Linked DNA regions of Cellvibrio sp. PSBB006. The protein of the gene in region 1 interacts with the protein of each later gene in a pairwise test. Links are inferred from orthologs where the notes say so. Each region holds a gene or a part of one and is shown in the gene's direction. Other genes may lie near its edges.

Region 1 (11,256 bases):
TGGCAGTAGCGCTGTGTCACGCCAATACGCAACAACATTTGATTAAACTTGCCGGTTCCAGCAGCTTCCGCCGGGGCAGGGTGATTTAATCGAACAATATCAGAGCCAGAAGCCGGATTAACCAGAGTGAGTTTTCATGATAGGACGTTTACGCGGAACCGTTATTGAGAAGCAACCGCCATATTTGTTGCTGGATGTAAATGGTGTGGGCTATGAATTGCAGGCTCCTATGACGACTTTTTATCGTTTGCCTGCACTGGGTGTTGAGGTGGTGCTGCACACGCATCTTTCTATTACCGAAAACCTGCATCAATTGTTTGCGTTCATTGATCAACGTGATCGCGCACTGTTTCGGACGCTGATTAAAGTGAATGGTGTCGGCCCCAAACTGGCAATTGCGATTTTATCCGGTATGGAAGCAGACGATATTGCGCGCTGTGTGCGTGAACACAATATTACGGCGCTGACCAAGCTTCCGGGAATTGGAAAAAAAACGGCCGAGCGATTGGTCATTGAATTACAGGATCGACTCAAAACCTGGGATTTACCCCACGCAGAACATCTGCCGGATAATCACCAGCAAGGCGTATTGAACACCAATGAGGTGTTGGCAGAAGCGGAAAGTGCATTGATTGCCCTGGGTTATAAACCGGTTGATGCGGCGAAGATGATTGCCTCCGCAGCAAAACATCATCCGGAGGCGAGCAGCCAGGAACTTATTCGTTTGGCATTGCGCAGCATAGCGCCGGTCTAACCTGATGGTGAAAACGTATGATTGAAACAGATCGTTTGATTGCCCCCACCGCCAGAGATCGTGAAGATCAACTTGATCGGGCGGTGCGCCCGCGCAGTTTGGCCGACTATGTTGGTCAACCCGTGGTGCGCGAGCAGATGGAAATTTTTATCGGCGCAGCAAAAAAACGCAATGAAGCGCTGGACCACACGCTTGTATTCGGGCCTCCGGGTTTGGGTAAAACCACATTGGCGAACATTATTGCCAATGAAATGGGAGTTTCGCTGAAGAGTACCTCCGGTCCGGTATTGGAAAAAGCCGGGGATTTGGCTGCGCTGATGACCAATCTTGAACCGGGCGATGTGTTGTTTATCGACGAGATTCATCGTTTGAGCCCAGTGGTGGAAGAAATTCTTTATCCTGCAATGGAAGATTTTCAGCTGGATATCATGATCGGCGAAGGGCCGGCAGCGCGTTCGATCAAACTGGACTTGCCGCAGTTTACGTTGGTGGGGGCAACCACCCGCGCAGGTTTACTTACTTCTCCCTTGCGTGATCGGTTCGGGATCGTGCAACGCCTGGAGTTCTACAATGTTGCTGATCTCACTCACATTGTTGCGCGCTCCGCAGCATTGTTGGGGGTGAGTATGGAGCCTCAAGGTGCAGCTGAAATAGCCAAGCGTTCTCGTGGCACACCGCGTATCGCCAATCGCTTGCTGCGTCGCGTGCGCGATTTTGCCGAGATGAAAGGTGATGGCATAGTCAGTGCTGAGATGGCGGACGGTGCGCTTAATATGTTGAATGTCGATGATCGGGGTTTTGATCATATGGACCGTCGCTTGCTGCTCGCGATGATGAATAATTTTGATGGTGGGCCGGTAGGTGTTGAGAGTCTGGCGGCGGCCATTAGTGAAGATCGCGGAACAATAGAAGATGTCATCGAGCCCTATCTGATTCAGCAAGGGTTTCTGGCACGCACACCGCGCGGTCGTGTTCTCACAGCAAACGCATACTTGCACTTCGGCATAACCATGCCCAAACGCTTGCAAGACGATACCGAATAACTTTTCCAATGTTTTTGGTTATGGAATTTCACGCATGACGGCTTTCGCATTACCGGTTCGTATTTACATAGAAGATACTGATGCGGGCGGTATTGTTTACTACGTCAACTATTTAAAGTTCATGGAGCGATCCCGTACAGAATTTTTGCGCAGTCTGGGGTATGATAAGCCCGCTATTTTGGACGAGGGTCTTTTACTTGTCGTTCACTCTGCACAAGTCATTTATCGGCGTCCGGCGCGCCTGGATGACCAGCTGGAGGTGACGACTGAGGTTGTCAAAATCGCGCGTACTTACGTGGAGTTTCAACAGAATGTTTTGCGCGGGAACGATTTAATGTGCGAGGGTCTAATTCGCATCGCTTGCGTCAGCGGCGAGACAATGAAACCTAACCCTATTCCCATCGCCATGTTTGAACGCATCAAGTCGCATACCAATACCAACTAAGAGCTACAGAGTGTTATGTCAGAAGCTGAAAATACCTTATCGATCTGGAGTTTGATTGCCGAAGCCAGTTTCGTTGTGCAACTGGTTATGTTGATTCTCTTCCTCGCTTCCATGGTTTCCTGGGTGATGATTTTTCAGCGCGGAATGTACCAGCGCAAAGCCCATAATTCCTTCCTCGCCTTTGAAAAACAATTCTGGTCCGGCATCGACCTCAACCAGTTATTCCGCCAAGGCAATGGCCGCAATGATACCGACGGCGTGGAGAATATTTTCCGTGCCGGGTTCAAGGAATTTACGCGTTTACGCCAACAGACCGGTGCTGACCCGGATGCAGTGATGGAAGGATCACAGCGGGCCATGCGTGTAGCGCTGGCGCGTGAGGAAGAAAAACTGGAAGCCGGTTTGCCGTTTCTGGCCAGTGTTGCGTCTGTCAGCCCATACATCGGTTTGTTCGGTACGGTATGGGGAATCATGAATTCATTTCGTGGCCTGGCAAATGTGCATCAGACAACTCTGGCGACGGTTGCTCCAGGTATCTCCGAGGCGCTGATAGCTACCGCCATCGGGCTTTTTGCAGCAATTCCTGCGGTTCTGGCTTACAACCGCTACTCGACGCGCGCCGAAACCTTGATGGGAAATTACCAGACTTTCGCAGAAGAGTTTTCAGCTATTCTGCATCGCCAGGTACACAGCAAGCAGGTTTCCGCCTGAGTTAATCCAAATTTCATGGTTAAATGATATGTCCGGATTTGATCGGAAAGTAAAAAAGAAACCGATGGCTGAAATCAACGTGGTGCCATACATCGATGTGATGTTGGTGCTATTGATCGTGTTTATGGTTGCTGCACCGATGCTGACACAGGGTGTGAAAGTGGAGTTGCCGCAAGCAGCCTCGGAGCCAATCGATAACAAGGATGAAGAGCCGGTTACGGTTTCTGTCAAAAAGGACGGAAGCTACTACATTACGCTGGGCGGCGATGCGGAGCAGGCTCGCCCTCTTGCTGAAATCAAGGATATGGTGAGTAAGGTGTTGCGGCAGAGTCCCAAGACGCTTGTTCTGGTGCAAGGTGACCATAGCGTTGATTACGGCGTGGTTGTGTCACTAATGAGCGAATTGCAGAGTGCCGGGGCACCTTCCGTCGGCTTGGTTACTGAGCCTCCCCGTTAGGTATCTATGAAGCTGGACAGATTTTTTACAGTACCGGTATTGCTCAGTGTAACCTTGCACACGGCATTGTTGATTTTTATTGCTGGTAATTGGATGCAAAGCAAACCGGAAGAAACGATATACAAGCCGCATTATGTAAAGGCAACGCTGGTCGATATGACCCCCAAAGCCATCGCTGCTCCCCAGCAACCAAAACCTCAGGTGCTGGAGGCGCAACGAAAACAGGAGCAGGAGCGTAAGCGTCAGGAAGAGCAAGAGCGCCAACAAGCCGAAGCAAAAAAAATCCAGCAGAAAAAAGATCAGGAAGCAAAAGCCAAGGCAGAAGAAGCGCGTCTGCAAAAAATAAAAACTGAGCAGGCTAAACAGGCAGCAGCAAAAGCTGAACAGCAGCGTAAAAAGGAAGAGGAAGAAAAGAAGCGTAAGGCCGAGGCTGAACGTAAAAAGCGTGAGCAGCAACAGCGTGAAGCAATGGAGCGGCTTGAGGCGGCCTTACAAAAGGAAGAGCAGTTTCTCAGTGAACGTAGTGACGATGCTAATGTCCAGAGCTACGAGGCGCTAATACAGGAGCGGATTATTCAAAACTGGAGCCGTCCGCCCTCCGCCAGAAACGGCATGCAGGCGATTCTGGAAATCAACATGGTGCCGACGGGTCAGGTAGTGAACGTGCGGGTGATTAAAAGCAGTGGTGATGTCGCATTTGATCGTTCGGCCGAACAGGCGGTAAAGCGGGTTGATCGCTTTACCGAGATTATGGGTATGCCGTCAGATTTATTTGAACGTAACTTTCGAGTATTCCGATTATTATTCCAGCCAGAGGATTTACGTCAGTGAAACGTTATTTGCTGTTTTTTGTGCTTTTGATTTCAGGTATGGCACAAGCCCAGTTAACAATACAGATTTCCCGTGGGGCGGATAATCCGACTCGCATCGCGGTAGTACCTATGGCCACTCAAGGCTTGGCATTATCGGAAGATATCAGTGAAATCGTCAGTAATGATCTGGAGTTCACCGGTCAGTTTGCCGCAATTCCGCGAACTGATATGTTGTCTTTCCCACGTAACGAAGCTGAAGTGCATTATCGCGATTGGAATGTGCTCAAGGCAGAATATTTATTAATAGGCTCTGTAGAGCAGCGTGCAGGGCGTTATTACGCCAGCTATCAACTGTTTGATGTCCTGGGTCAGCGCAAAGTATTACCAAAATTGTCAGTTGATGGGACGGAAGCTCAATTGCGTGACCTGGCTCACCACATCAGTGACAAGGTTTATGAAACTATTACTGGTATTCGTGGCATATTTTCCACCAAGCTGATTTATGTAGAAGCTTTTCAACAGAAAGGCAGAAATGATAAATATCGATTGATGTTGTCGGACGTGGACGGAGCTCGTTCGCGATTATTGCTTGAATCCGGTGAGCCGATTATGTCACCGATGTGGTCTCCGGATGGTCGTCGGGTTGCATATGTTTCTTTTGAATCGGATCGTCCTGCAGTTTATGTTCAGGAGATTGCAACAGGCAGAAGAGAGCAGCTGACAAATTTTAAAGGTTTGAATGGTGCGCCTGCATGGGCGCCTGATGGACAGCGTCTGGCATTGGTTTTGTCGAAGGATGGCAATCCGGAAATTTACACGCTGAATATTATTACTCGACAACTGTCGCGCATGACAAATCATTTTGGAATTGATACTGAACCTGCATGGACGGCCGATGGTACTGGCATTATTTTCACCTCCAATCGTGGAGGAAAGCCACAAATATACCAAGTAAATGTTGCAACTTTGCAGGTGGAGCGTGTAACCTTTGACGGCGAGCAAAACACTCGTGGTCGCGTCTCTCCTGATGGTAAAAGCTTGGTTATGGTTCATCAACGAGGTGGTACATATCACCTCGCTGCACAAGACCTTAAGACAGGAAATTTACGCATTTTGACAGAGACAGATTTAGACGAGTCGCCTACTATAGCTCCCAATGGCGCTATGCTGATGTATGCGACTCGCTTTGGTGGTAAGGGTATACTGGCAGCGGTTTCCTTGGATGCCAGAACCAGAGTTCGTCTACCATCAAAACAAGGTGATGTGCGGGAACCCGCATGGTCACCATTTTTTTAAATAAACCTCAGTACTGCTAGTTCACCACTTGATTGGAGTTACACACACATGATCACTAAATCATTAAAACAAGGTTTAACCTTCGCTGTTATTATGTCTTTCCTGGTTGGTTGCTCCAGCAGCAGCACTCAGGAAGAGGAAACTACCACTACTGCTCCTGTAGTGCCTGAAGAAACTGTTAACGAAGTTGAAGAGCAAGCACCGCTCGAAACTATCGTGTACTTCGACTTCGACCAAGCTACTCTGAAGCCTGAAACCCGTGCGCTGTTGTTGGCTCATGCAGATCGTCTGAAATCTTCTGGTGCTGCTACCCGTCTGGAAGGTCATGCTGACGAGCGCGGCTCTCGCGAATACAACATTGCTCTGGGTGAGCGTCGTGCGAACGCTGTGCGCGACTTCCTGGTACTGCAAGGTGTAAGCGCTTCTTCTTTGGAAGTTGTGAGCTACGGTGAAGAGCGTCCGCTTGCCACTGGCAGCGATGAGTCTTCCTACTCTCAAAACCGTCGTGTAGAACTGAAGTACTAATCAAGAGTCAACAACCCGTATGTCGAAATACCTGTTAGCTGCTGTTCTGTTTATTGCAGTCCCTGCATCCCAGGCGCAAGTGCGGGTTGTTGAATCCTCGCCCCAGAGACCACTCTCTGGGGTGGCTCAACCGATTGAGTCGGTTAACGCTCAAACAAATGCGTATTTTGAACTCCAATCACTCAAGGAAGAAGTTTCTCTGCTACGAGGTTTGGTAGAGGAACAGGCTCACGAGATTTCTCGTTTAAAACAGCAGCAAATGGATAACTACCTTGATCTGGATAAACGCTTGAACGCCTTGTCTGGTGGTGGCAATCCTGCTCCTGTTGATACATCTCTTTTGCCACCGTCACCCGTTGAAAGCGCAGGTGGCGGTGTCTCTATTCCGAATTCCAATAGTGCTCTCGGTGAAGCCGAGGTCTATGCTGCAGCATATAACCTGTTGAAACAGCGTCAGATTGATCCCGCCATTGCGGCCTTTAAAGACCATCTCTCCCGTTTTCCCAACGGCGCCTATGCGGGCAATAGCTATTATTGGCTGGGAGAAATCTACCTGCTGAAGAATGAATTATCTGATTCGCGAAATTGGTTTACTCAATTGCTTGAGAAGTTTCCTAATGATCGCAAAGTACCTGATGCGAAGTTCAAGCTGGGTAAGGTATACCACTTGCTAGGGGAAGATGATCAAGGCAGAAAGTTGCTTGAAGATGTCGCTGCTGGCAGTGGTGATTCAGCTCGATTGGCTAAACAATATTTGCAGGAAAATTTCTAAAGGTGTCGGGTTTATTTTTATAGGCCGATATTCTTGATGTAAAAAAAGAGTGGGGCCAACCTTGCGGTTAGCCCCATAGCTTTCCAGCTCCTCTCCAGGTTTTACTTTAATTGCTAAAGAATTTAGTAATTAAAACTCAGCGTCCTGCTGACCAACCTTGCTGTTCCACTCTTGTGCCTGTCCTTCCGTGTTTACAACGTCCTTATACGGCACACATTCCTTTGTATTTCCTTAGATAGAGTGGGGCGCTTCCTTTGACCTTTCTTGGCCTGGGTACATCAATGTGTACTTCCTTGTTAAAAGCTATTCTCCAGAAAATGAGGTGTCGCAGATAGTCGAGAAAATCGCTATTTTTTGTAGGAAATTGACTACAGGATGGCGCGGATATCGGGATCTTATCCGACGTGATTGTCATCACTTTGGAATTTAAAGCTTTTGAAATCAAGCAATTAAGGTATGCCCGATAGGGAAAAGAGGATTGCTGATTGAGTGCGGCAGCGCACGTTATGTTAGTTGGAGGGGGCTTAAAGAGCGGTGAGGGCAGGATTGCCTCTGTAGAGAGACAATCCTGAGGAGCGTTTAAAGATTATCCAGGTATTTCTCGGCATCAAGCGCAGCCATACAGCCGGCTCCGGCAGATGTAATAGCTTGACGGTAAACATGATCAGCTACGTCACCTGCAGCAAATACCCCTGGAATATTGGTCCCGGTGGCATTCCCATGCAAACCGCTGTTTACCTTGATGTAGCCATCTTTCATATCAAGCTGGCCGGCAAAAATATCGGTGTTAGGCTTGTGGCCGATAGCGATAAACACACCTGCAACATCAATGTCCTGAGTGCTGCCGTCCTGGGTGCTTTTCAGGCGCAGGCCGGTAACACCGCTGTCTTCACCAAGAACTTCTTCCAGTGTATGGTTCCATATAATCCGCACATTACCGTTCGCCGCTTTAGCCAACAGTTTGTCTTGCAGGATTTTCTCGGACTTTAATTTATCCCGACGGTGAATCAAGGTCACTTCGCTGGCGATGTTGGACAGATATAAAGCTTCTTCTACCGCTGTATTGCCGCCACCGACTACTGCAACCTTTTGGCCACGATAAAAGAATCCGTCACAGGTCGCACAAGCGCTTACGCCTTTACCCATAAAGGCTTCTTCTGATGGAAGGCCCAGATATTGGGCGGAAGCACCGGTAGCAATGATCAAGGCATCACAGGTGTAGGTGTTGGTACCGAGCAATTTGAACGGACGTTCGGTCAATACAGTCTCATGGATGTGGTCAAAGAGGATCTGCGTATCAAAGCGCTCGGCATGTTCTTGCATCTGGACCATTAAATCCGGTCCCTGGAGGTCATGAGGACCGCCCGGCCAGTTTTCCACTTCGGTTGTGGTTGTTAGCTGACCACCTTGCTGCATGCCTGTAATAACGACTGGCTTTAGGTTGGCACGAGCGGCATAAATAGCTGCCGTATACCCGGCAGGGCCTGAACCGAGAATAATCAGTTGGTGGTGCTGTACGTCACTCATGATAGTTATCCTTAAAGCGTAATAAACAAGCTGTGAATAGAGATGGGTAAATTGGTGGCCATGATAAGTGAATACAGTGGGGTGAGCAAAATTGTCTGGTTCAATACAAGATATTGGCTGTGGCTATAGGGTATCGGCCGCTCAACAGTTATCTTTTATTGCATGAATGTTGGATGCTTCTCTTTATATGGTGGTAAAAACCACGTTAATTATTACAATAGGGCGCGAAATACCGTCCATTACTTGGGAATGTGCTTTTGAAATCAAATACTTCCAGTCGTAAAACTGCTCCTGCGGCACCTGAATCCGGCATTTTCCTGCGGATCGTGAAAGAAGGTGCGCTGATCGGTTTTGTGGCCATTTGTCTATTTTTATTGTTGGCGATGTTCAGTTACGACCCCGGCGATCCGGGCTGGTCGCGCACTGGTGCCAATATTCGCATACAAAATGCGGGTGGTCCCTTTGGTGCATGGATCGCCGATGTGTTTTTCTCGTTGTTTGGCTATCTGGCATACCTCTTCCCCGTTATGTTGGCTTATCGGGCCTGGATTGTTTTTCGCGATCGTGCCCATCAAACCACACCGGACTGGATATTAATCGGCTTGCGTTTGGTCGGCTTTATCCTGGTGATGGTTGCGGGTACTGGCCTGGCGGCTATGAATTACGGCAGTGAAATATCTGATCTCCCTTACTCTCATGGCGGGCTTTTAGGTGCATCTGTATCCGATGCGGTGAGCGGTGCCTTTAGCTATACCGGCGGTACTTTGCTGTTGATCGCCGTATTTCTGTTTGGTATGACCATCTTTACCGATTTGTCCTGGTTGGCGCTGATGGATGAGATCGGTCGCATCACCTTGTTGCTAATCAGCAAAATGCAGGAAAAGTGGTTGCACTTCCAGCGGCGGCGCCATGAGAAAAAATTAGCGAGTGAAGCTCAACAACATCGACGGGAAGTGGTTGCGCAACACGCCAAAGTGGAAGCCAAACGCATTCCACCAGTTATCACAGAACCACCCAAAAAGCCGACACCCAGTCCCCGTGTGCAAAAAGAAAAACAGGCATCGTTATTCGAGACTCTGGATACCAGCGTAGTGGGCGAACTGCCAGCGCTGAATTTGCTTGATCCAGCGGATAAACGTAGTGACAAAGGCTTTTCAAAAGAATCGCTGGAAGCTATGTCCAAGTTGCTGGAATTAAAACTTAAAGATTTCGGTATCGAAATCGAAGTGGTTTCAGTGCAACCTGGTCCGGTTGTTACCCGTTTTGAAATCCAGCCCGCACCCGGTATCAAAGCCAGTCGTATTTCCGGTTTGGCGAAGGATCTGGCACGTTCACTGGCTGTGATCAGTGTGCGAGTCGTTGAAGTGATTCCCGGCAAATCTGTTATGGGTATCGAAATCCCCAACGAGCATCGCGAGATTGTGCGTTTAAGTGAGGTCATCGCGTCAGAGACCTACGAGAACTCCCGTTCGCCCTTAACCATGGCTTTGGGACATGACATTTCTGGCGAGCCTGTCATTGCAGATTTGGCCAGGATGCCGCACTTATTGGTAGCGGGTACCACCGGCTCTGGTAAGTCTGTGGGCGTCAACGTCATGCTGTTGAGTCTTCTCTACAAGTCGACACCTAAAGAAGTGCGTCTGATTCTGGTAGACCCGAAGATGCTGGAGTTGTCTGTTTACGAAGGCATTCCCCATTTGCTGACGCCGGTCATTACCGATATGAAAGACGCCGCCAATGGTTTGCGTTGGTGTGTGGGCGAGATGGAGCGACGTTATAAGTTAATGGCTGCTTTGGGTGTGCGTAATCTGGCAGGTTTTAATCGCAAAATTGATGATGCGAACAAAGCCGGTACGCCTATTGCTGATCCACTGTTCAAGCCGGAGGAAAATTTCGAAGCAGGTGAGGCGGAAGCAACCGCGCCTAACCTCGAAACCTTGCCGATGATTGTCGTCGTGATCGATGAATTTGCCGATATGATGATGATTGTTGATAAGAAAAAAGTAGAGCAATTGATTGCGCGCATTGCGCAAAAAGCGCGGGCCGCCGGCATCCATTTAATACTGGCTACCCAGCGCCCCTCGGTAGACATCATCACCGGTCTCATTAAAGCCAACGTACCTACACGCATGGCATTCCAGGTATCTTCCAAGATAGATTCACGCACAATCCTTGATCAGGGTGGTGCCGAACAATTATTGGGGCATGGCGATATGTTGTACTTGCCACCCGGCACCAGTATTCCCGTGCGGGTTCACGGCGCTTTTGTGGATGATCATGAAGTGCATAAAGTGGTGGGAGATTGGAAAAAACGCGGTCAGCCAAATTATATTGACGGTATTACCGATGACAGTAACAACAGTATCCCGGTGCCTGGCATCAGTGGCGGCGAGGAAGGCGAGGGTGATAACGGTGAAGGCGATGCGCTTTACGATGAAGCCGTTGCCTTTGTTATTGAATCACGCAAGGCTTCAATTTCCTCGGTGCAGCGCAAACTGCGCATTGGTTATAACCGGGCCGCGCGTTTAATTGAAACAATGGAAGCTGCCGGTGTCGTATCTTCCGCAGGCCACAATGGTAACCGCGAAGTCCTGGTGCCTGGTGGCAGTCGTTAATTATCTATTGGAACAACTATGTTAATCAGAATATTGTTGGTATGCAGTGCACTTTTTACGACGGCGGCCTTCGCTGAGCAGGATCAAAGTGCTGCACAGCTGCGCAAGCAGCTGGATGCTATGACGACCTTGCAAGGTAAATTCAGTCAAAGTCTGTATGATGAAAAAGGTGAGAAACTGGAAGAAAGCCAAGGCAGTTTTGCTTTGCAGCGTCCGGGTAAATTCTATTGGAAAACGGAAGCACCTTTTCCGCAGCTGCTGGTGTCTAACAATAAAACTATCTGGTTGTACGATCCGGA
Region 2 (8,814 bases), 4.7 Mb from region 1 along the record:
AGTCCTACAAAACACTTTCGGTATTAACAATAGCTATGACGCAGTTAAGCGCGATTGTCACAGTGTATTCGCGCAACATATAACGTTGCGAAAATACCGTTTTGTTTGTTTCGTGGAGTATTGGACCCGAGTGTTCCCAATCGGTTGCCTCAAGGGTCAAAGCCTCCTTTCGCCGTCAGCGGTATTTCCTATTTGATACGCCTTTTCAATGCGTTATCCGGAAACCTGCCTGTCTCGGCGCCGCCGAATATAGCAGTATTCATTAATACCTTCAATGAACGTGTGCGATAAGGAAGCTTCATCGTCAAGTCTAGTTGAATATCTCGTGCCTGCTACATCTGAGCTGAAGGTTTGCGGTATGATCGCGCCATGAAAAAAGCCCCCTTTGCCCAGAAGGCCCCCGAAGAGACTACTGTCGCCCAGGTTCAGCATGTTGAGATAGATGCGGACCAGGCTGGCCAGCGCATTGATAACTTTTTGATGGCACGCCTCAAGCGCGTACCTAAATCGCGGATATACAACATCCTGCGTAAAGGTGAAGTCAGGGTCAATAAAAGTCGATGCAAGCCGGATTACAAGCTCGCAGCAGGCGATATCGTCAGAATTCCACCCGTGCGGATTGCCGAAAAGGCCGACTCTCCTCAGCCAAGCCATGTCTTGACCAATAAATTGGAAAAATCGATTTTGTTTGAAAATGATGGGTTATTGGTCATCAATAAACCGCCGGGTTTGGCTGTTCACGGTGGCAGTGGAGTGAGTCTGGGGTTGATTGAAGTTTTGCGCCAGATGCGTCCGGACGCGCGTTATCTTGAGTTGGTTCATCGGCTGGATAGGGATACTTCTGGGTGCATCATGGTCGCTAAAAAACGCAGTATGCTGCGGCATCTGCAAGCCGCTTTGCGCAATAAGGGCCAAAGTGGTGTGCGCAAGGTATACCAAGCGTTAGTCAATGGTGTGTGGCCGGCGGCATGTAAACGGGTTGATGTGCCTTTGCTTAAGAGTGAGGTGGGTGATGGGGAGCGTATTGTTAAAGTGAATCCAGAAGGAAAGCCGAGTCTCACGGAATTTGCAGTGCTCCAATCTTTTCGGGATTTTACGTTAATTGAAGCTCGACCGATTACCGGTCGCACCCACCAGATAAGAGTCCATGCGCAGTATGCCGGCCATAGTCTGGTCGGGGATGAAAAGTATGGCAATGATGAAATTAATGAAAGCATGCGTCAATTGGGTCTAAAACGCTTGTTTTTACACGCAGCAGAACTCGGTTTCTACTTGCCTGATCAGTCGGAGTTAACGATAGTCAGGGCTCCTTTGGCGACTGATTTGGCTGGGCCGCTGTCGAGGCTGCCTAAAAACTAGGCTCATGAGCATTGCGTTGTGGGAGATAAATAGTTGTTATTAATTTTTGATTGGGATGGAACCCTGAGTGATTCAACCGGCAAGATTACCCAGGCCATGCAAATGGCCGCTGAAGATTTGGGTTGGGAAATACCGCTGGACAGTGAGGTTCACAACATCATTGGTTTGGGGTTGCCTGAAGCCATCGCCCAGCTCTTTCCGCTGCTCGGTGAGGCGGAGCGCCAAGACATCCGTGAACGCTATGCGGCCCATTTTATCTCTCTGGATCAACAGCGCCCGTCGGCTTTTTTCCCTGCGGTTCAGGAAACTCTGGAGCATCTGCGGACAGAAGGGCATCAGCTTGCCATCGCGACCGGTAAAAGTCGTCGGGGGCTGGATCGAATTTTAACTGGTCTGGGAATGTCTTCGTTCTTTCATGCGACGCGCTGTGCGGATGAGACGGCGTCCAAGCCGCACCCATTGATGTTGGAGCAGCTGTTGAATGAGTTCTCGGTGCCCTCCGCAGAGTCCGTCATGATTGGGGATACGGAATACGACATGGCTATGGCGCGCACAATAAACATGCCGCGTATTGCGGTAAGTTATGGGGCTCATCATGTGGAGCGCTTGCATCCGTATGAGCCAGAGCTGTGTATGGACCGTTTTGACGAATTACTCAGATGGCAGCGTCTTGTTTAGCATCTAGCACATCAATCCCTTCATTATTAAGCATCTTGATCAGTGCAATTAAAGGGAGGCCGATTAGTGTGTTAGGGTCTCTGCCTTCCAGTTCATCAAAGAGGGCAATGCCCAATCCTTCGGATTTAAAGCTGCCAGCACAATCGTAGGGCTGCTCTCGTTGCAGGTAATTCTCTATTTGTGCATCGGTCAATTGACGAAAAGTAACTTGATAAAGTTCGCAGCATGTCTGAGTGGTTCTTGTTGTGGCGTTATAAAGAGTCAACCCGGTAAAAAAGGTCACTTGCCTGCCGCTCGCCAGCTGTAGTTGCGTTTTGGCATGGGTGTGATTACCGGGTTTTCCCAGGATTCTATTCTCAAGCGCAGCAACCTGATCAGAGCCAATGATTAGTGCACTCGGGTAGTGTGGCGCCAGTGCCACCGCTTTATTTCTCGACAGCCGTTTAACCAGGTCCGCAGGAGATTCACCGTCTATAGAGGTCTCATTTACATCGGGTGCCTGCCATCGGTAGTTGATTCCCAATTTGTTCAATAATTGACGCCGGTAAACGGAGCTGGAGGCCAGAATGATGTCTTGCATGAAACCCTCAGAATCATAGATAAGGTGGCTATTCTATGCCGCAAGCACTAAATAGCGCCATTTCCATACATTTTCTTTGACAGAAGTAGAGCAGATCCCTATTATTGCGCGCTTATGTTTTCAGCCCCCTCACACAAAACCTTGCCTCGGCAGGGAGATCCGCGGAAATTTGCCCAACAGGGTATTTCTCTGGAGGGTGTTATCCCTATAGCCGCCTTGTCGCGTTTAGCAGAGTCGCTTGAGGGAACTGAAGGTCAGGTCTTTGTCAGACTGGACTTTGGTATCAGTGAGGAGAAGAAAAAGGTTGTGTCTGGCAAGGCGCATGCAGATCTGATGTTGATTTGTCAGCGTTGTCTGTCTCCAGTCGCAAAGCCCGTCGAATGCAATATTTCACTGGCAATTGTGTGGACTGAAGAGGATGCCAAGATGTTGCCGAAGCATCTGGACCCTTGGATTGTTGAGGATGCCAGTGCAGACTTTTTCGATATGGTCGAAGAAGAGTTGTTGCTGAATCTGCCCCCGGTGGCTTATCACGAGGAGCAGTGTGTTGACCCCAAGCTCTTTCAGAGTGGTGAGCCGGTGGTAGTCAAGCAAGAGAAAAACCCGTTTCAAGTGCTGGAGCAACTCAAGAGCTCGCCGAAAAAATAGAGGCGCCTCGGTTCCAGTGTGTATGTAATCAGGAGATCATCATGGCCGTACAGCAAAACAAAAAATCCCGTTCCAAGCGTGACATGCGTCGTTCACACGATGCCTTGACTGGACCAACATTGTCCGTCGACGCAACCAGCGGTGAAAAGCACTTACGTCATCATGTTACTGCTGACGGTTTTTACCGTGGCCGTAAAGTGATTGACAAAGGTGTTAACGAATAATTTGTCAGGCAAAAAGACGATCTAACATTGTCTGAAAAAATTCGTATAGCGGTTGACGCTATGAGCGGGGACTTAGGTCCCCGCGTTGTTATTACAGCGGCCATTCGTTTTGTCGCGACCTCCCCTGAAGTAGAGCTGTTGCTGGTCGGTGATCAGGATCAAATTCAGTCCTTACTTTCATCAAGTAGTATTCCTGTATCCCCAGCCATTCGCGTTCATCACGCTACTGATGTCGTTGCAATGCACGAAGATCCACTAACTGCCTTACGCCATAAAAAAAATTCGTCCATGTGGCAGGCGTTGTTACAGGTTCAGGATGGATTTGCCGATGCCTGTGTCAGTGCGGGTAATACCGGAGCCCTGATGGCGATGAGTAAGCATCTCCTGAAGACTTTTCCGGGAATTGATCGGCCTGCCATTTGTAAGTCGATGCCCGTGGAGCAAGGCAATAGCTTCATGTTGGATTTGGGGGCGAATCTCACCTGTACGCCCGAGCAGCTGCATCAATTTGCATTAATGGGTAGTGTATTGGCGTCTTCCGCAGGAGTTGAAAAGCCTCGCGTAGCTTTGCTGAATGTGGGCACGGAAGAAACTAAAGGAACCGATTTGGTCAAGCACAGTCATGTGTTGCTATCACAGGATGAACAACTTAATTACATCGGATTCATTGAAGGTGATGAGTTATATCTTGGTAGGGTCAATGTGATTGTGTGCGATGGCTTTAGCGGTAATGTCGCGCTTAAATCCAGCGAAGGGGTAGCGCGCCTGATAGCTAAAAAGATTGAAAAAAGTTTTGCTCGCCATTGGTATCTGAAGTTGTTGGTGTTGTTTATGCGACCTGTTTTGCGCCAATGGCGGCGTGAATTAAATCCGGGGGCATATAATGGAGCATGCTTCCTGGGGCTACAGAAACCTGTAGTGAAAAGCCATGGCAGCGCTGACGAAGATGCTTTTTATCAGGCTTTGGTTGTTGCAAAAGAGCAGGTTGTGCAGAAGGTGCCAGCGCGTATTCAGTGTGCGTTAAATGCAATGCAAAAAAATCAACCATAAATTTTCGATTATTAATTTTCTTATCAATACAAGCGAAGTTCCTATGACTCAATCTCATCTTGCTTTTGTTTTTCCTGGGCAGGGCTCCCAGAAGATTGGTATGTTGGCAGATTTGTCCAGCCAGTATTCTCTTGTGGCGGAGACATTTTCAGAAGCATCTTCTGCGCTCGGTTATGATCTATGGGATTTGGTTCAGAATGGCAGTCAGGATGACATTAATTTGACTGAGCGTACCCAGCCGTTATTGCTCACTGCCAGTGTTGCGATTTGGCGCGTATGGCAACACAAAGGTGGTGCGCAGCCGGCGCTGATGGCCGGACATAGCTTGGGTGAATGGTCGGCCTTGGTTTGTGCCGGGGTGGTTGCATTTGGTGATGCAGTAAAACTGGTTCAGCAGCGCGGCAAATTTATGCAGGAAGCTGTACCGGCAGGGCAGGGTGCTATGGCGGCTATTATTGGTTTGGATGATGCGTCAATTATTGATGCGTGTAAGCAGGCAGAACAAGGTGAAGTTGTCGCCGCGGTAAATTTCAATTCGCCGGGGCAAGTTGTGATTGCCGGTGCTGCTGGCGCTGTCGAGCGCGCAAGCGCATTGTGCAAAGAGGCGGGTGCGAAGCGAGCACTTCCCTTGCCTGTGAGTGCACCGTTTCATACGTCACTCATGCGTCCAGCTGCGGAAAAATTGGCAGAACAAATTTACAATACATCTTTTTCTACTCCGGATATCCCTGTTGTACATAATGTTACGGCGGAGCCGGAAAGTAATCCGGAAAAAATCAAAGCGCTTATGATCGAACAGATCTTCAGTGCGGTGCGTTGGGTTGATTGTGTCAATACTTTGTCTGCGCGCGGTATTGCTACCACGATCGAATGTGGTCCAGGTAAAGTGCTTTCAGGATTAAACAAAAGAATTAACAAGGATTTGAATACGCTCTCCATCGAAACCCCAGAAGAACTTCTTGGGGCGTTGGAAACTTTTAATTAATGGGTGAAGACGATGATCAATTTAAACGATAAAGTTGCCTTGGTTACTGGTGCCAGTCGAGGTATTGGTGCTGCGATTGCGGAGCAATTAGGCGCTGCCGGAGCAACCGTTATTGGTACGGCGACCAGTGAATCCGGAGCGGAAAAAATATCTGCTCGCTTGCAGGAATTGGGTATTCGTGGCACAGGAAAAGTATTAAATGTTACTGATGCCGATTCGGTAGCCGAGTTAATGAAAAGTGTTCAGGAAGAATTTGGTACGCCGGCTATTCTTGTCAATAACGCTGGCATTACTAAAGATAATTTGCTGATGCGCATGAGCGATGATGAGTGGTTTGATGTTATCAATACCAACCTCAGTTCAATTTATCGCTTGAGTAAAGCTGTGTTGCGCGGAATGATGAAAGCTCGCTGGGGCCGTATTATTAACATCAGTTCCGTTGTCGGCGCTATGGGCAACGCCGGGCAATCGAATTATGCTGCTACCAAAGCTGGCGTATCGGGTTTTGCACGCTCACTGGCTGCAGAGGTAGGGTCGCGCGGTATCACCGTTAACACCGTTGCACCGGGTTTTATTGATACCGACATGACTAAAGGGTTGCCAGAGGAACAAAAGGCAGGATTGCTGTCCAACATTCCAGTGGGGCGCTTGGGTAAGCCTGAAGAAATTGCTGCGGTTGTGGTTTTTTTGGCCAGTGATGCGGCAGCTTATGTCAGCGGCGAGACTATCCACGTCAATGGCGGCTTGTATATGAGCTAATAATTGGATTTAAGTCTTTGTTTTTCTTGGGAATTCACTAAAAAAACGAAGAATTTTGGCAGGATGCGTTACAACACGGCAAAAATAGATGTAAAATGCGCGTCGATTTTGGCCGAAACATTATGAAGGAACCACCTTCGTGGTTTCACAAGTGACGGTTTCGTCGATACTACCACTAGGAGTTAAATAGCATCATGAGCAGCATTGAAGAACGCGTAAAAAAAATCGTTGCTGAGCAACTGGGTGTGAAAGAAGAAGAAGTTAAAAACGAAGCTTCTTTTGTAGAAGATCTGGGTGCTGACTCTCTCGACACCGTAGAGCTGGTTATGGCTCTGGAAGAAGAGTTCGAGACAGAAATCCCCGATGAAGAAGCTGAGAAAATCACCACAGTTCAGCTGGCTATCGATTACATTAACGCCAACCTGGCGTAATCTTCAAAGTCGCTGATTATCTGTCTTCATGAAAAAGCCGTATTATTGCGAAATAGTACGGCTTTTTCTTTTGCCAGTTTTATTACATAAATTCTGTCAGTAGCTGTTTAATCAGCGCGATATACTAAATGCCTGTCCCTGAGCATTTTGAAGTTTTATCCCGCCAATTCCTTATTGTTTTGGAGAATCCCTAACGTGTCGCGTAGAAGAGTGGTTGTAACTGGTCTTGGTATGGTCAGCTCGCTGGGTAATACCGTGGCTGATACCTGGCATGGCATTGTGAATGGCAAAAGCGGCGTAGAAACAATCTCCGCTTTTGATACTTCGGCTTTTACCACGCAATTCAGCGCATCCGTAAAGAATCTCGTGATCGACGATTATTTTTCCGGAAAAGATGCACGTAAGATGGACCCTTTTATTCAGTATGGAATGGTGGCCGGTATTCAGGCTATTCGCGATGCGGGCCTTGAAGTATCTGACGCTAATGCCGGTCGTATTGGCGTGTCTATCGGCTCGGGTATTGGGGGGATTGGTACGATTGAGGAAGGCACTCTGGTAGTGGAACATAAGGGACCGCGTCGTATGTCTCCTTTCTTTGTTCCCAGCGCCATTATTAACATGATTTCTGGCAATCTTTCCATTATGTATGGGTTGCGTGGTCCTAACATCGCCATCACGACCGCGTGCACCACCGGAACCCACAGCATCGGCTTTGCCGCGCGTATGATTCAGTACGGTGATGCAGATGTTATGGTTGCAGGTGGTGCCGAAATGGCAACAACGCCCGTTGGTTTGGGAGGATTTGCCGCTGCGCGAGCCTTGTCAACACGTAACGACAACCCCCAGGCCGCCAGTCGTCCTTGGGACAAAGACCGTGATGGCTTTGTTCTGGGTGATGGGGCGGGCGTGTTGGTGCTGGAAGAATATGAGCATGCTAAAGCGCGTGGAGCTCGAATATACGCCGAACTGATCGGTTTTGGTATGAGCGGTGATGCCTATCATATGACCTCACCGCCGGAAGATGGCTCAGGTGCGGCCGCATCGATGGTGAATGCCATCAGGGATGCGGGAATTCCTGCCAGCGAGGTCAATTACATCAATGCTCATGGCACCTCTACTCCGGCTGGCGATAAAGCCGAATGCCAGGCGGTGAAATCAGTCATGGGTAGTGCTGTTGATCAGGTGGCGGTGAGTTCTACCAAGTCCATGATTGGGCATCTATTGGGCGCGGCTGGCGCGGTGGAAGCAATCTTCAGCGTGTTGGCCATTCGTGATCAGGTGGCTCCGCCGACCATCAACCTGGACAATCCGGAAGAAGGCTGTGACATTAACCTTGTGCCTCACACCGCTCAGGAGCGCAAAATAGAAACCGTGCTTTCTAACTCTTTCGGTTTCGGTGGGACCAATGGTTCTCTTATCTTTCGCAAGTTAACCTGATGCTACCTTTACTAGCTATTGAGACATCAAAAACGCCGAGCCATATACAGCTCGGCGTTTTTGTATCGGTGTCAGATTTTGTATAGACTCCGCCGATGCCTAGTCAATTTCCCCTGATTTCCGTCAATGGTGTTATAAACGCTTCAGTGTCTCCGCTGGATCGAGGCTTTGCTTATGGCGACGGCCTTTTCGAGACCTGTCTCTATCGGATGGGCGTTGTGCCCTTGTGGGAATTTCATCGTCAACGTCTGCTTGACGCGTGTAAATTGCTAATGATCCCGCTCGATACAGCGCGCCTGGAGACATACATCACCGATATCCTTCAGCAGGCTCAGCATCTCGGTGTTTCAGATGGGGTAGTTAAAGTGATTGTGACACGCGGTTGCGGTGGCCGGGGTTATGCATTTCCTGAATCGGTGTCACCAACCATTTGCGTTATATTTTTCGATGCTTTACCGGACGATTTACAACATATAAAACTGCGGGTTTGTAAGCAGAGACTTTCCAATAATCGCGTATTGGCCGGACTTAAACATCTCAACCGCCTTGAGCAAATTATGGCGCGTGCAGAATGGAAAAACGACTATGCTGAGGGCCTGATGCTTGATGATGAGGGGGGTGTTATTGAGGCCACTGCCAGTAATGTCTTTATGGTGCAGGACG
Region 3 (10,439 bases), 3.2 Mb from region 1 along the record:
AAACAATTGTGGCGTGGTGTCGGATTATCCACGCCGGATTTCGCTGTGTTGCAGGCACATACCGATTGGGCAGCCGTGCTGGATAATCTGGGTGGCGAAGTCATGGTGAAGCCAGCCCACGAAGGTTCCAGTATCGGTATGTCGCGTGTGCAATCAGCGACGGAGCTGCAAGCGGCTTATCAAAATGCCGCGCAATACGACGGCAGTGTGTTGGTTGAACGTTTGATCACCGGTGGCGAGTACACCGTGGCGATTCTGGACGGCAAAGCCCTGGCGCCAATTAAACTGGAAACTGACCACCGCTTTTATGATTTTGATGCGAAATATCTTGCGGAAGATACGCGCTACCTCTGCCCGTGCGGCTTGAGTGAGACGAAAGAAAAAGAGCTGCGTGAATTAGCGTTAAATGCCTTCAGCGCGCTCGGTTGTCGCGGTTGGGGTCGCGTGGATGTCATGGCCGATTCGGCACAGAATTTTTATTTGTTGGAAGTGAATACCGTGCCCGGCATGACCAGCCACAGCTTGGTACCCATGGCTGCAAAAGCAGAAGGTTTATCTTTTGCGCAATTGGTCATCGCTGTATTGCTGGCCAGTTTGTAAATCAGCATGAACGACAGCAGTGTCAATGGCAGGCGGCGCAGTAAACGAGCAGAGGGACTGAATACCAAGGTTCCCAGCTACGGCGGTGCCCGTTTGGGCGACAACAACAATGACAATGCCGGTCGTTGGTCAAGACGTTTAGTGGGATTGGTTTTGATAGTCGGAGCGCTGGGATTAGCGCTGTATTTTGTCGCTGAGCCTGTGGCGGAACTGGTTGATCGACCGCTGGCCAGCGTGATGGTGGAGGGTGACTTTCATTACATCAGCAAGGAGCGAGCTATGGCGTTAATCAGTGCAGAGATCAATGAAGATTTTTTGCAGCTGGATTTAATGCGCATGAAAACGGCATTGGAAAGTGAACCCTGGGTTGAGCACGCCGCCCTGGCGCGACGTTGGCCCGATGCGCTGGAAGTACGCATCACCGAGGAGCAGCCAATTGCGCGATGGGGTACAGACGGTTTTTTAAACCAGCGCGGCGAGTTGGTGCAGGTTGACAATATTGATGCATTGGCGGCGTTACCCTTATTGCAAGGCAACGCCGCTGATGCCAGCAAGATTATGCAGCAATATCAGGATTTATCGCAGTTGTTGCGCTCGCGTGGTCTGGACGTTATCGAGTTGAAGTGTGATAGCAAAAAGTCCTGGCGATTGATGTTGAAAGGTGATGTGGAAGTGGCCATTGGTCGGGATCAGGTGATGGAAAAAATGCGCCGCTTTATGACGGTCTACGACCAACACCTGAGCGAGGTCTGGCAAGACGTTACAGCAATTGATGTGCGCTATACCAACGGCGTTGCGGTGCAATGGTCGCCGGATTCAGAAGCGAAAAAAAATTACATTAAATCGATGTGATCATTCAAAGGTTGGAATGATTTAAAAAGAGGTTACGCCAATGGCAAATGCTGGTGACAACAAAATGATTGTTGGCCTGGATATAGGTACATCCAAGGTGGTGGCGCTTGTGGGGGCCATCACGCCCGAAGGACGCCTGGAAATTGTCGGTATCGGATCGCATCGCTCCAGCGGTTTGAAAAAAGGTGTGGTGGTAAATATCGAATCCACGGTGCTTTCGATCCAGCGCGCTATTGAAGAAGCGGAGTTGATGGCTGGTTGCCAGATTCACTCGGTCTACGCGGGTATCGCGGGCAGCCACATTCGCAGCCTGAATTCTCACGGTATCGTGGCGATCAAGGATCGTGAAGTGTTTCCGCAGGATCTGGATCGTGTAATTGATGCAGCACAGGCCGTGGCTATTCCAGCGGACCAGAAAATTCTGCACATCCTGCCGCAGGAATTTTTAATTGATGACCAGGACGGTGTGAAAGAGCCTTTGGGGATGTCCGGTGTGCGCCTGGAAGCAAAAGTGCATCTGGTGACTTGCGCAGTCAATGCGGCGCAAAATATTGAAAAATGTATTCGTCGGTGTGGTTTGGAAGTTGAAGATATTATCTTGGAACAATTGGCTTCAAGTTATGCCGTACTGACTGATGATGAAAAAGAATTGGGTGTTTGTGTGGTGGATATTGGCGGCGGTACCACTGACATTGCCATCTTTAAAGACGGTGCAATTCGCCATACGGGCGTGATCCCGATTGCCGGTGATCAGGTAACCAACGATATCGCTATGGCGCTGCGCACACCGACGCCTAATGCTGAAGAAATTAAAATTAAATATGCCTGCGCATTGGCAAAGTTAACCAGCCCGGATGAAACGATCAAAGTACCCAGTGTGGGAGATCGTCAACCACGCGATCTGTCCCGACAGGCATTGGCCGAAGTGGTGGAGCCGCGCTACGACGAATTGTTTACATTGGTGCAATCGGAATTGCGGCGCAGCGGTTATGAAGATTTGATTGCCGCCGGTATTGTCTTAACCGGTGGTACGTCGAAGATGGAAGGTGTTATTGAACTGGCGGAGGAAATTTTTCATATGCCCGTTCGTATTGGCGCACCACACGCCATTCGCGGTTTGACTGACATCGTGAATAATCCCATTTATTCCACCGGTGTCGGTTTGTTGATGTATGCAATGAAGCAACAACAGGAGGGCAGGGGAGCTGCGCATCATTCGAGGGAACAGCAGGGTTCGATTATCAGTCGGCTCAAGAAATTATTTCAAAGCAATTTTTAAACGCAACCAGGTTTTATTTTTTAACAGACACGTTCAAGGGAAAAAAGGGGTATTACTATGTTTGAATTAGTCGATAGCATTCAACAAAGTGCAGTTATCAAAGTTATCGGTGTTGGTGGTGGTGGCGGTAACGCCGTCAAACACATGATTGCCAATAACGTTGATGGTGTGGAATTTATCTGTGCAAATACTGACGCGCAAGCGCTGAAAGATATTGATGCACGCACCGTGTTACAACTGGGTAACTCCATGACCAAAGGGCTGGGTGCAGGTGCTAACCCGGAGGTAGGCCGGCAGGCAGCGCTGGAAGATCGCGAGCGTATTGCTGAGGTCCTGCGCGGTGCTGATATGGTATTTATTGCCGCAGGCATGGGTGGTGGTACCGGTACTGGTGGTGCACCGGTAGTGGCCGAAGTTGCGCGCGACCTGGGAATTCTGACGGTTGCGGTGGTCACCAAACCCTTCCCGTTCGAAGGCCGCAAACGTATGGCTATTGCCGACGCCGGTATTCGTGAACTGCAGGAGCGCGTGGATTCGTTAATCACCATTCCCAATGAAAAATTGTTGGCGGTGTTGGGTAAGTCAACCAGCCTGCTTGATGCGTTTAAAGCCGCTAACAATGTATTGCTCGGCGCGGTGCAAGGTATTGCCGATCTGATTATCCGTCCCGGCATGATCAACGTCGACTTCGCTGACGTTCGCACCGTGATGTCTGAAATGGGCATGGCGATGATGGGCACCGGTCGTGCAACAGGTGAAAATCGCGCACGCGAAGCAGCCGAAGCGGCAATTCGCAGCCCGCTGCTGGAAGACGTTAATCTGCAAGGTGCGCGCGGTATTCTGGTAAATATCACTGCCGGTATTGATCTGTCGCTCGGCGAATACTCTGAAGTGGGTAACACTATTGAAGAATTTGCATCCGCTGATGCGACTGTAGTGGTTGGTACGGTAATCGATCCAGAGATGAGCAACGAGCTTCGCGTGACTGTTGTGGCAACTGGTTTGGGTGCGGCGGCTACCGCAGCGGTTAAAGAAACCAAACCTGCGCCCACAAAAGTCATCGTGGATAACACGCGTCGTTCCAATGGTCAGATTGATTACAGCGCATTGGATCGTCCGGCGCACTTGCGCGCCAACAGTCATTCTTCGGCGGCTGTTGCACCGATGGCAGAAAAGGATCTTGAATATCTCGATATTCCGGCATTCTTGCGTCGCCAGGCGGATTGATCGATTGGATGTAGTGGTAATGAATGTCGCGAGTCTCAGTCGCCGCTGACGGACGACTTGAAAATTGCCTTTACCGGCACCACAACTCGTCAATGAACGTGTCTGAGTTAGTGGTCCGGTATGCGTAAAAAGCGCAGGGCAGTACTATTTTTAGCGGACAGGGACCAGGTTCGCTAAAGATTGATTTTTCCTATAGGCCGCTTAGCTGGCGACCTGCGACATATATTGGTAACATGACTTGCTTTTTTGAACGGGATTACTTTTGGTTAGACTGCGGGACATCAATAAGGATATCGCGAGTATGACGGCAAAAAATTTACGTCGCGTACACGCCAAAGTCACCTTGGGTACACTTGCTAATCTAGCTAACAGGTAGGGCTAACACAAAGCAATGATCAGACAACGAACACTTAAGAATGCCATTCGCGCGACCGGCGTTGGGTTACACACCGGCCAAAAGATTTATTTGACTCTGCTTCCCGCTCCTGTGGATGCGGGTATCCTGTTTCGCCGGGTGGATCTTGACCCTGTGGTGGAGATCGAAGCGAAGGCAGAAAATGTCGGTGATACGACGCTGTCGACGACCCTGATGAATGGCGACGTCCGCGTATCAACAGTCGAGCATTTGCTTTCTGCCATGGCTGGTCTGGGTATTGATAACGCTATTGTTGAAGTCAGCGCCCCGGAAGTCCCTATTATGGATGGCAGTGCTGGCCCTTTTGTTTTTCTGATCCAATCTGCTGGTATTCAAGAGCAACCAGCAGCGAAAAAATTCATCCGCATCAAAAAGCCCGTCACGGTGCAGGATGGCGATAAAATTGCCAGTTTCCTGCCATTTGAAGGCTTTAAAGTCACTTTCTCTATCGATTTCGATCACCCGGTTTTTCAGGGGCGTACCCTTGAAACGTCGGTGGATTTTTCCAGTACGTCTTTTGTAAAAGAAGTTAGTCGCGCGCGCACTTTCGGTTTTATGCACGAGATTGAATATTTGCGCTCCAAAGGCTTGGCCAAGGGCGGCAGCATCGACAACGCTATCGTCGTGGATGATTACCGCATCCTTAACGAGGATGGCCTGCGCTACGAAGATGAGTTTGTAAAACACAAGGTCCTGGATGCTATCGGTGACTTGTATCTTCTGGGAAATAGCCTGATTGGTGAGTTTAAAGCGCATAAGTCGGGTCACGGCCTTAACAACAAATCCTTGCGCCAATTAATCGCTCAAAAAGATGCCTGGGAAGTGGTCACATTTGAAGATGAGGACGCTGCGCCCATCTCTTATATGAAGCCTTTATTGGCTATTTAAGTTTTTCCCCGTCTTAGTTTCAACGACATTGGTGAACTGATGTCGTTGAAATTTTCTATTGATCATTACCTTTCATCTGTGCCATATTTCGACCTCCCGCTGATATTGGCGGATGATTTTTCAGAAATTGGTGCTAATTTTGCTTATAAATCCGTGTTATCACGGACGACAAAGTGATTGTTTATAATAAAGAAGTTGGTTTTTAAGTCCTTCGAGTTATAAAACATCCGCAACAAGGCAATATTGGTCTAAGCAAGAATCTTAAAATGCCTACTATTACTAATAATTGGTTCAGGCAAATCAGATAACATTCATTGCATGAAAATTATTATCCTCAACAAGCATCACGGTCAGTCACGGAGCATCTCCATTGCGGGATGGACTCGTGCGTTTCTTTCTGTCTGCTTGTTGGGTATGCCTGGAGTGCTCTGCGCTATTGGCTATAACTGGCTTGAAACGCAGGACAACGGTGACTTCTTTAATACCGAGTCCCGTCAGGCGCTTGAAGATGAATTGATTGCCCAGAAAGAACATCTGGAGAAAACCCGTCAGGAGGCCGAAGCACAATTGTCGGCGCTGACGATGAAAATCGCAGAAATGCAGGCGCGTCTCGTGCGTCTGGATGCTTTGGGTGAGCGGTTGACTACCGTTGCCAAGCTGGAAGAAGGCGAGTTCGATTTCAGTCAGCCCCCTGCCGTCGGCGGCCCGGAAACAGCGGCTGTCACTCAGGCCCAGTCTACTCCTGAACTGATTCGGATCATCGATCAGCTCTCTAATCAAATCGAAAACCGCGAACAACAGCTGGAAACGCTTGATGCTTTATTGGCCAAGCGCAAAATCCAGGATGACATCTTTATTGCCGGTCGACCCGTGCAAAAAGGTTGGATGGCTTCCCGTTTTGGGCGCAGAACCGATCCGTTTACCGGCAATGTTGCTTTCCATGCTGGTGTTGATTTCGCGGCCCGTGAAGGCACTGATGTCATCTCGGTTGCTGCCGGGGTTGTCACTGTTGCTGGTCGTCACCCTGAATATGGCAACATGGTGGAAATCAACCATGGTAACGGCTATGCCACACGCTATGCCCACAACAAAAGTAATCTGGTAAAAGTGGGTGATGTAGTTAAAAAAGGTCAAATCATCGCTTTAGTAGGCTCTACCGGTCGCTCTACTGGTCCCCACGTTCATTTTGAAGTTTACAAGCACGGTCGCCCTGTCGATCCTGCAACCTATATTCATCGCGCCAGCCGATAATTCTCCTCTCCCCGCTTGCTTTAACAAGCACCTTTCTGTTTACTTGCCAGCCTTGCTGTCAGGTTCATTTTATTTCAGATCTGCATTCTTATAAGTTACGGTATATCAAATGATTGGTTTTATAGCTAAAGCTTTATTCGGTTCAAAAAATGATCGTGAACTCAAGCGCATGAGCAAGATTGTGACGCGAATTAACGCGCTTGAGCCCGACATGGAAAAGCTGACTGACGAACAATTACGGGCAAAAACTGACGAATATCGTCAGCGTTACCAGCAAGGCGAGACCGTTGATCAGCTCTTACCTGAAGCTTTTGCCACGGTGCGTGAAGCAAGCCGCCGGGTTTTGTCGATGCGCCATTTTGATGTACAGCTTATCGGTGGTATGGCGCTGCACGAAGGGTGTATCGCTGAAATGCGTACCGGTGAGGGTAAAACCCTGGTGGCAACCCTGCCGAGCTACCTGCACGCCCTGACTGGTAAGGGCGTGCACGTGATTACAGTGAATGATTATCTGGCCAGTCGCGACGCAGCGTGGATGGCCCCGGTTTATGAATTTCTGGGCATGAAGGTTGGCGTTATCCAATCCATGCAGCCTTCTGCTTTAAAGCGCGAAGCCTACGCGGCGGACATTACTTACGGCACCAATAACGAATACGGTTTTGACTATCTCCGCGATAACATGGCGCTGAGTAAAGCCGATAAAGTACAGCGTCCGTTATATTTTGCCATCGTGGACGAAGTCGACTCGATTTTGATTGACGAAGCGCGCACACCTTTGGTGATTTCCGGTGCTGCTGAAAACAGTTCTGAACTCTACAAGCGCATGAACCAGTTGGTCGGCAGGTTGAAACCGCAACAGGAAGAAGACGGGGAAGGCGACTACTCTGTTGATGAGAAAACCCGTCAGGTGGAACTCTCTGAAAGCGGGCATCAACATGTAGAAGATTTATTGATTGAAGCAAAATTACTGCAGCCGGACCAAAATCTCTACGCGGCCAATAATTTGGCGTTATTGCATCACGTTAATTCAGCCTTGCGCGCCCATGCATTATTCCATCGCGATGTAGAGTACATCGTTCAGGAGAATCAGGTTGTCTTGATTGATGAGCACACCGGCCGAACCATGCAGGGGCGTCGTCTATCGGAAGGTCTGCATCAGGCATTGGAGGCCAAAGAAGGCGTACCGATTCAAAGCGAGAGTCAAACACTTGCGTCGACTACCTTCCAGAATTATTTCCGCCTATATCCGATTCTCGCGGGCATGACCGGTACGGCAGACACCGAGGCGTATGAATTCCGCGAAATCTATCGTCTTGATGTCGTGGTAATTCCCACCAATAAGACAGTACAGCGTGTCGACCTGAACGATTTGGTTTTTCTGTCGGTAGAAGAAAAATACGATGCAATCGTTGAGGACATCAAAACCTATCAGGAAAAAAATGCTCCGATTCTGGTGGGTACTGCATCAATCGAAACCTCGGAAGAAATGTCACGTCGCTTGAATAAAGCGGGCATTAAACACCAGGTACTTAACGCCAAATTTCACGCACAGGAAGCGGAGATTATTGCCCAGGCGGGTCGCCCAGGCGCGGTCACGATTGCGACCAACATGGCGGGCCGTGGTACGGATATCGTGTTGGGTGGTAAATGGGAAGCGGAAGTGGCCGCGTTGGAAAATTCGACAGAAGCGCAAGTTGCCGCTATTAAAGCCGAGTGGCAAAAACGTCACGAAACAGTTATTGCGGCAGGCGGGTTGCATATTATCGGTACAGAGCGCCATGAATCCCGCCGTATTGATAACCAGTTGCGCGGCCGCGCCGGTCGTCAGGGTGATCCGGGCTTAACGCGCTTTTATTTATCGCTTGAAGATAATTTGATGCGCATCTTTGCGTCGGATCGCGTGCGTGGATTTATGCAGGCATTAGGCATGAACAAGGGCGAGGCCATTGAACACCGCATGGTGAACAACGCCATTGAAAAAGCCCAGCGTAAAGTTGAAGGTCGCAACTTTGATATTCGTAAGCAATTGCTCGAATTTGATGACGTCGCTAATGAACAGCGGCAAATTATTTATCACCAACGCAATCAGCTGCTGGACGCCGACACTATTCGTGACACTGTTAATACTGTTCGCGGAGACGTGGTCGATGACATGATCAGCCATTTTATTCCTCCGATGAGCATTGAAGATCAGTGGAATGTTCCCGGTCTGGAAAAGCAAATTGAAACAGATTTTGGTTTGCAATTACCCATTGCCAAATGGCTTGATGAAGACAATCGTCTGCACGAAGAAAAGCTGCGTGAAAAAATTCTCGCTGAAATCCAGGCGGGCTACGATGCAAAATGCGAACGCATCGGCAACATCATGGTTGAGATTGAAAAACAGGTTATGTTGCAAGTGTTGGACAACGCTTGGAAAGAGCATCTGGCCAACATGGACCACCTGCGTCAAGGCATTAATCTGCGTTCCTATGCGCAAAAAAATCCGAAGCAGGAATACAAACGTGAAGCGTTTGAGCTCTTCCAGCAATTATTGGAAACCGTAAAGCGCGAAACAATCCACCTGCTAGCACGTGTTGAGCCGATTACACGCGAACAAATGGAAGCGATGGAAAAGCAACGTCGTGAAGCATTAGAACGGCAAAAAATGTTGCTGCAACATGAACAAGTCTCCGCTATGGGCGAAGAGCAGTTGCCCGAGCGCGATCATCAACAACCTGAGCCGTTTGTACGCCAGGGGCGAAAAGTTGGTCGCAACGATCCATGTCCTTGTGGTTCGGGGAAAAAATATAAACAGTGTCATGGACAATTGGAGTAAGGCATTAAAGGTTGAGCAACCGGTGCCTGTCGTTTAACCGGTGTCTGTGGTTTAAAAGTATCGTCGCAAATAGCACAGGAATTATGAATCATGGCCGTTGGTGAATATCCATTCCCTTCCATGCACCCGGTAGCGGGTGTAAAACTCACCGCTGTTTGTGCGGGTATCAAGCGTCAAAACCGTCGTGATGTCGTGTTGTTCGAGCTGGCAGAAGGCAGTGCTGTTGCAGGTGTTTTTACAAAAAATGCTTTCTGCGCAGCGCCGGTGACATTGTGCAAAGCCCACTTGGCGGCTGCGCCGATTCGTTATTTAGTGATTAACTCCGGTAACGCTAATGCTTGTACGGGCGAACAGGGCTTGCGCGATGCCAAAGCAACCTGTGAAGCCATTGCGCAGCAAACAGGTGTTAAGCCCGAGCAGGTTTTACCCTTTTCTACTGGTGTGATTGGTGAGCCTTTACCGGTTGCCAAGATCATCGCGGTAATTCCTGAAGCCTTGGCAAACGCAACCGAACAAGGTTGGACCGATGCGGGTGCCGGTATCATGACAACCGATACGCGCCCTAAAGGGTTTAGTCAACAAATCGAATACCAAGGCAAAACGATTACCGTGAATGGGATTGCCAAAGGTGCTGGCATGATCAAACCCAACATGGCGACTATGCTGGGTTACATCGCTACCGATGCCAAAATTGCGCAGCCTTTATTGCAGCAGTTAGCGAAGGAAGCGGCAGATAAATCGTTCAACCGTATCACTATAGATGGTGATACCTCTACCAACGACTCATGCATTCTCATTGCTACTGGTCAGGTTGATTTACCCGAGGTTAACAAACCTGAGGGTGAGTTATATGAAAAACTGAAAGACATTATTTTTGCTGCGTATATTCATCTGGCGAAAAGTATTGTCAGCGATGGTGAAGGTGCAACCAAATTCGTGACCGTTGCTGTCAGCGGCGGTGCAAATCGCGATGAATGTCTCGATGTAGCTTATGCTGTTGCACATTCTCCCCTGATCAAAACGGCTCTCTTTGCATCTGATCCTAATTGGGGTCGCATTGTTGCTGCTATTGGTTATGCCGGTGTGCCTGACCTTGATGCAACCAAAGT

What was found.
Region 2: the proteins of ybgC (region 1) and acpP interact in binary tests that used the Escherichia coli proteins (3 or more experiments, as listed by UniProt). The link is inferred for Cellvibrio sp. PSBB006 from one-to-one orthologs.
Region 3: the proteins of ybgC (region 1) and secA interact in binary tests that used the Escherichia coli proteins (3 or more experiments, as listed by UniProt). The link is inferred for Cellvibrio sp. PSBB006 from one-to-one orthologs.

Annotation. Positions count from the first base shown.
Region 1 is NZ_CP021382.1:5,201,143-5,212,398, forward strand. What follows is about bases 803-3,536. They hold ybgC (tol-pal system-associated acyl-CoA thioesterase), read left to right. Parts: upstream 803-1,831; coding sequence 1,832-2,242; downstream 2,243-3,536. Other genes in these bases: ruvB (Holliday junction branch migration DNA helicase RuvB), read left to right, coding at 803-1,797; tolQ (protein TolQ), read left to right, coding at 2,258-2,953; tolR (protein TolR), read left to right, coding at 3,018-3,410; CBR65_RS21720 (cell envelope integrity protein TolA), read left to right, coding at 3,417-3,536. Also shown: crossover junction endodeoxyribonuclease RuvC, read left to right, coding at 1-89; Holliday junction branch migration protein RuvA, read left to right, coding at 137-754; more of ruvB, read left to right, coding at 772-802; more of CBR65_RS21720, read left to right, coding at 3,537-4,241; Tol-Pal system beta propeller repeat protein TolB, read left to right, coding at 4,280-5,518; peptidoglycan-associated lipoprotein Pal, read left to right, coding at 5,567-6,043; CBR65_RS21735 (YbgF trimerization domain-containing protein), read left to right, coding at 6,063-6,815; trxB (thioredoxin-disulfide reductase), read right to left, coding at 7,395-8,342; CBR65_RS21745 (DNA translocase FtsK), read left to right, coding at 8,600-10,957; outer membrane lipoprotein chaperone LolA, read left to right, coding at 10,976-11,256.
Region 2 is NZ_CP021382.1:460,086-468,899, forward strand. The notes cover bases 5,361-8,095. They hold acpP (acyl carrier protein), read left to right. Parts: upstream 5,361-6,477; coding sequence 6,478-6,714; downstream 6,715-8,095. Other genes in these bases: fabD (ACP S-malonyltransferase), read left to right, coding at 5,361-5,524; fabG (3-oxoacyl-ACP reductase FabG), read left to right, coding at 5,537-6,283; fabF (beta-ketoacyl-ACP synthase II), read left to right, coding at 6,910-8,095. Also shown: 23S rRNA pseudouridine(955/2504/2580) synthase RluC, read left to right, coding at 370-1,359; CBR65_RS02075 (HAD-IA family hydrolase), read left to right, coding at 1,393-2,037; CBR65_RS02080 (nucleoside triphosphate pyrophosphatase), read right to left, coding at 2,015-2,617; CBR65_RS02085 (YceD family protein), read left to right, coding at 2,732-3,265; rpmF (50S ribosomal protein L32), read left to right, coding at 3,307-3,489; phosphate acyltransferase PlsX, read left to right, coding at 3,517-4,539; more of fabD, read left to right, coding at 4,583-5,360; more of fabF, read left to right, coding at 8,096-8,151; pabC (aminodeoxychorismate lyase), read left to right, coding at 8,247-8,814. UniProt on the Escherichia coli protein: Carrier of the growing fatty acid chain in fatty acid biosynthesis.
Region 3 is NZ_CP021382.1:1,990,311-2,000,749, reverse strand. Bases 6,228-9,530 are described here. They hold secA (preprotein translocase subunit SecA), read left to right. Parts: upstream 6,228-6,621; coding sequence 6,622-9,330; downstream 9,331-9,530. Other genes in these bases: argJ (bifunctional glutamate N-acetyltransferase/amino-acid acetyltransferase ArgJ), read left to right, coding at 9,421-9,530; CBR65_RS08235 (M23 family metallopeptidase), read left to right, coding at 6,228-6,512. Outside these bases: CBR65_RS08260 (D-alanine--D-alanine ligase), read left to right, coding at 1-600; CBR65_RS08255 (cell division protein FtsQ/DivIB), read left to right, coding at 607-1,452; cell division protein FtsA, read left to right, coding at 1,493-2,731; cell division protein FtsZ, read left to right, coding at 2,789-3,958; lpxC (UDP-3-O-acyl-N-acetylglucosamine deacetylase), read left to right, coding at 4,350-5,261; more of CBR65_RS08235, read left to right, coding at 5,580-6,227; more of argJ, read left to right, coding at 9,531-10,439. UniProt on the Escherichia coli protein: Required for protein export, interacts with the SecYEG preprotein conducting channel.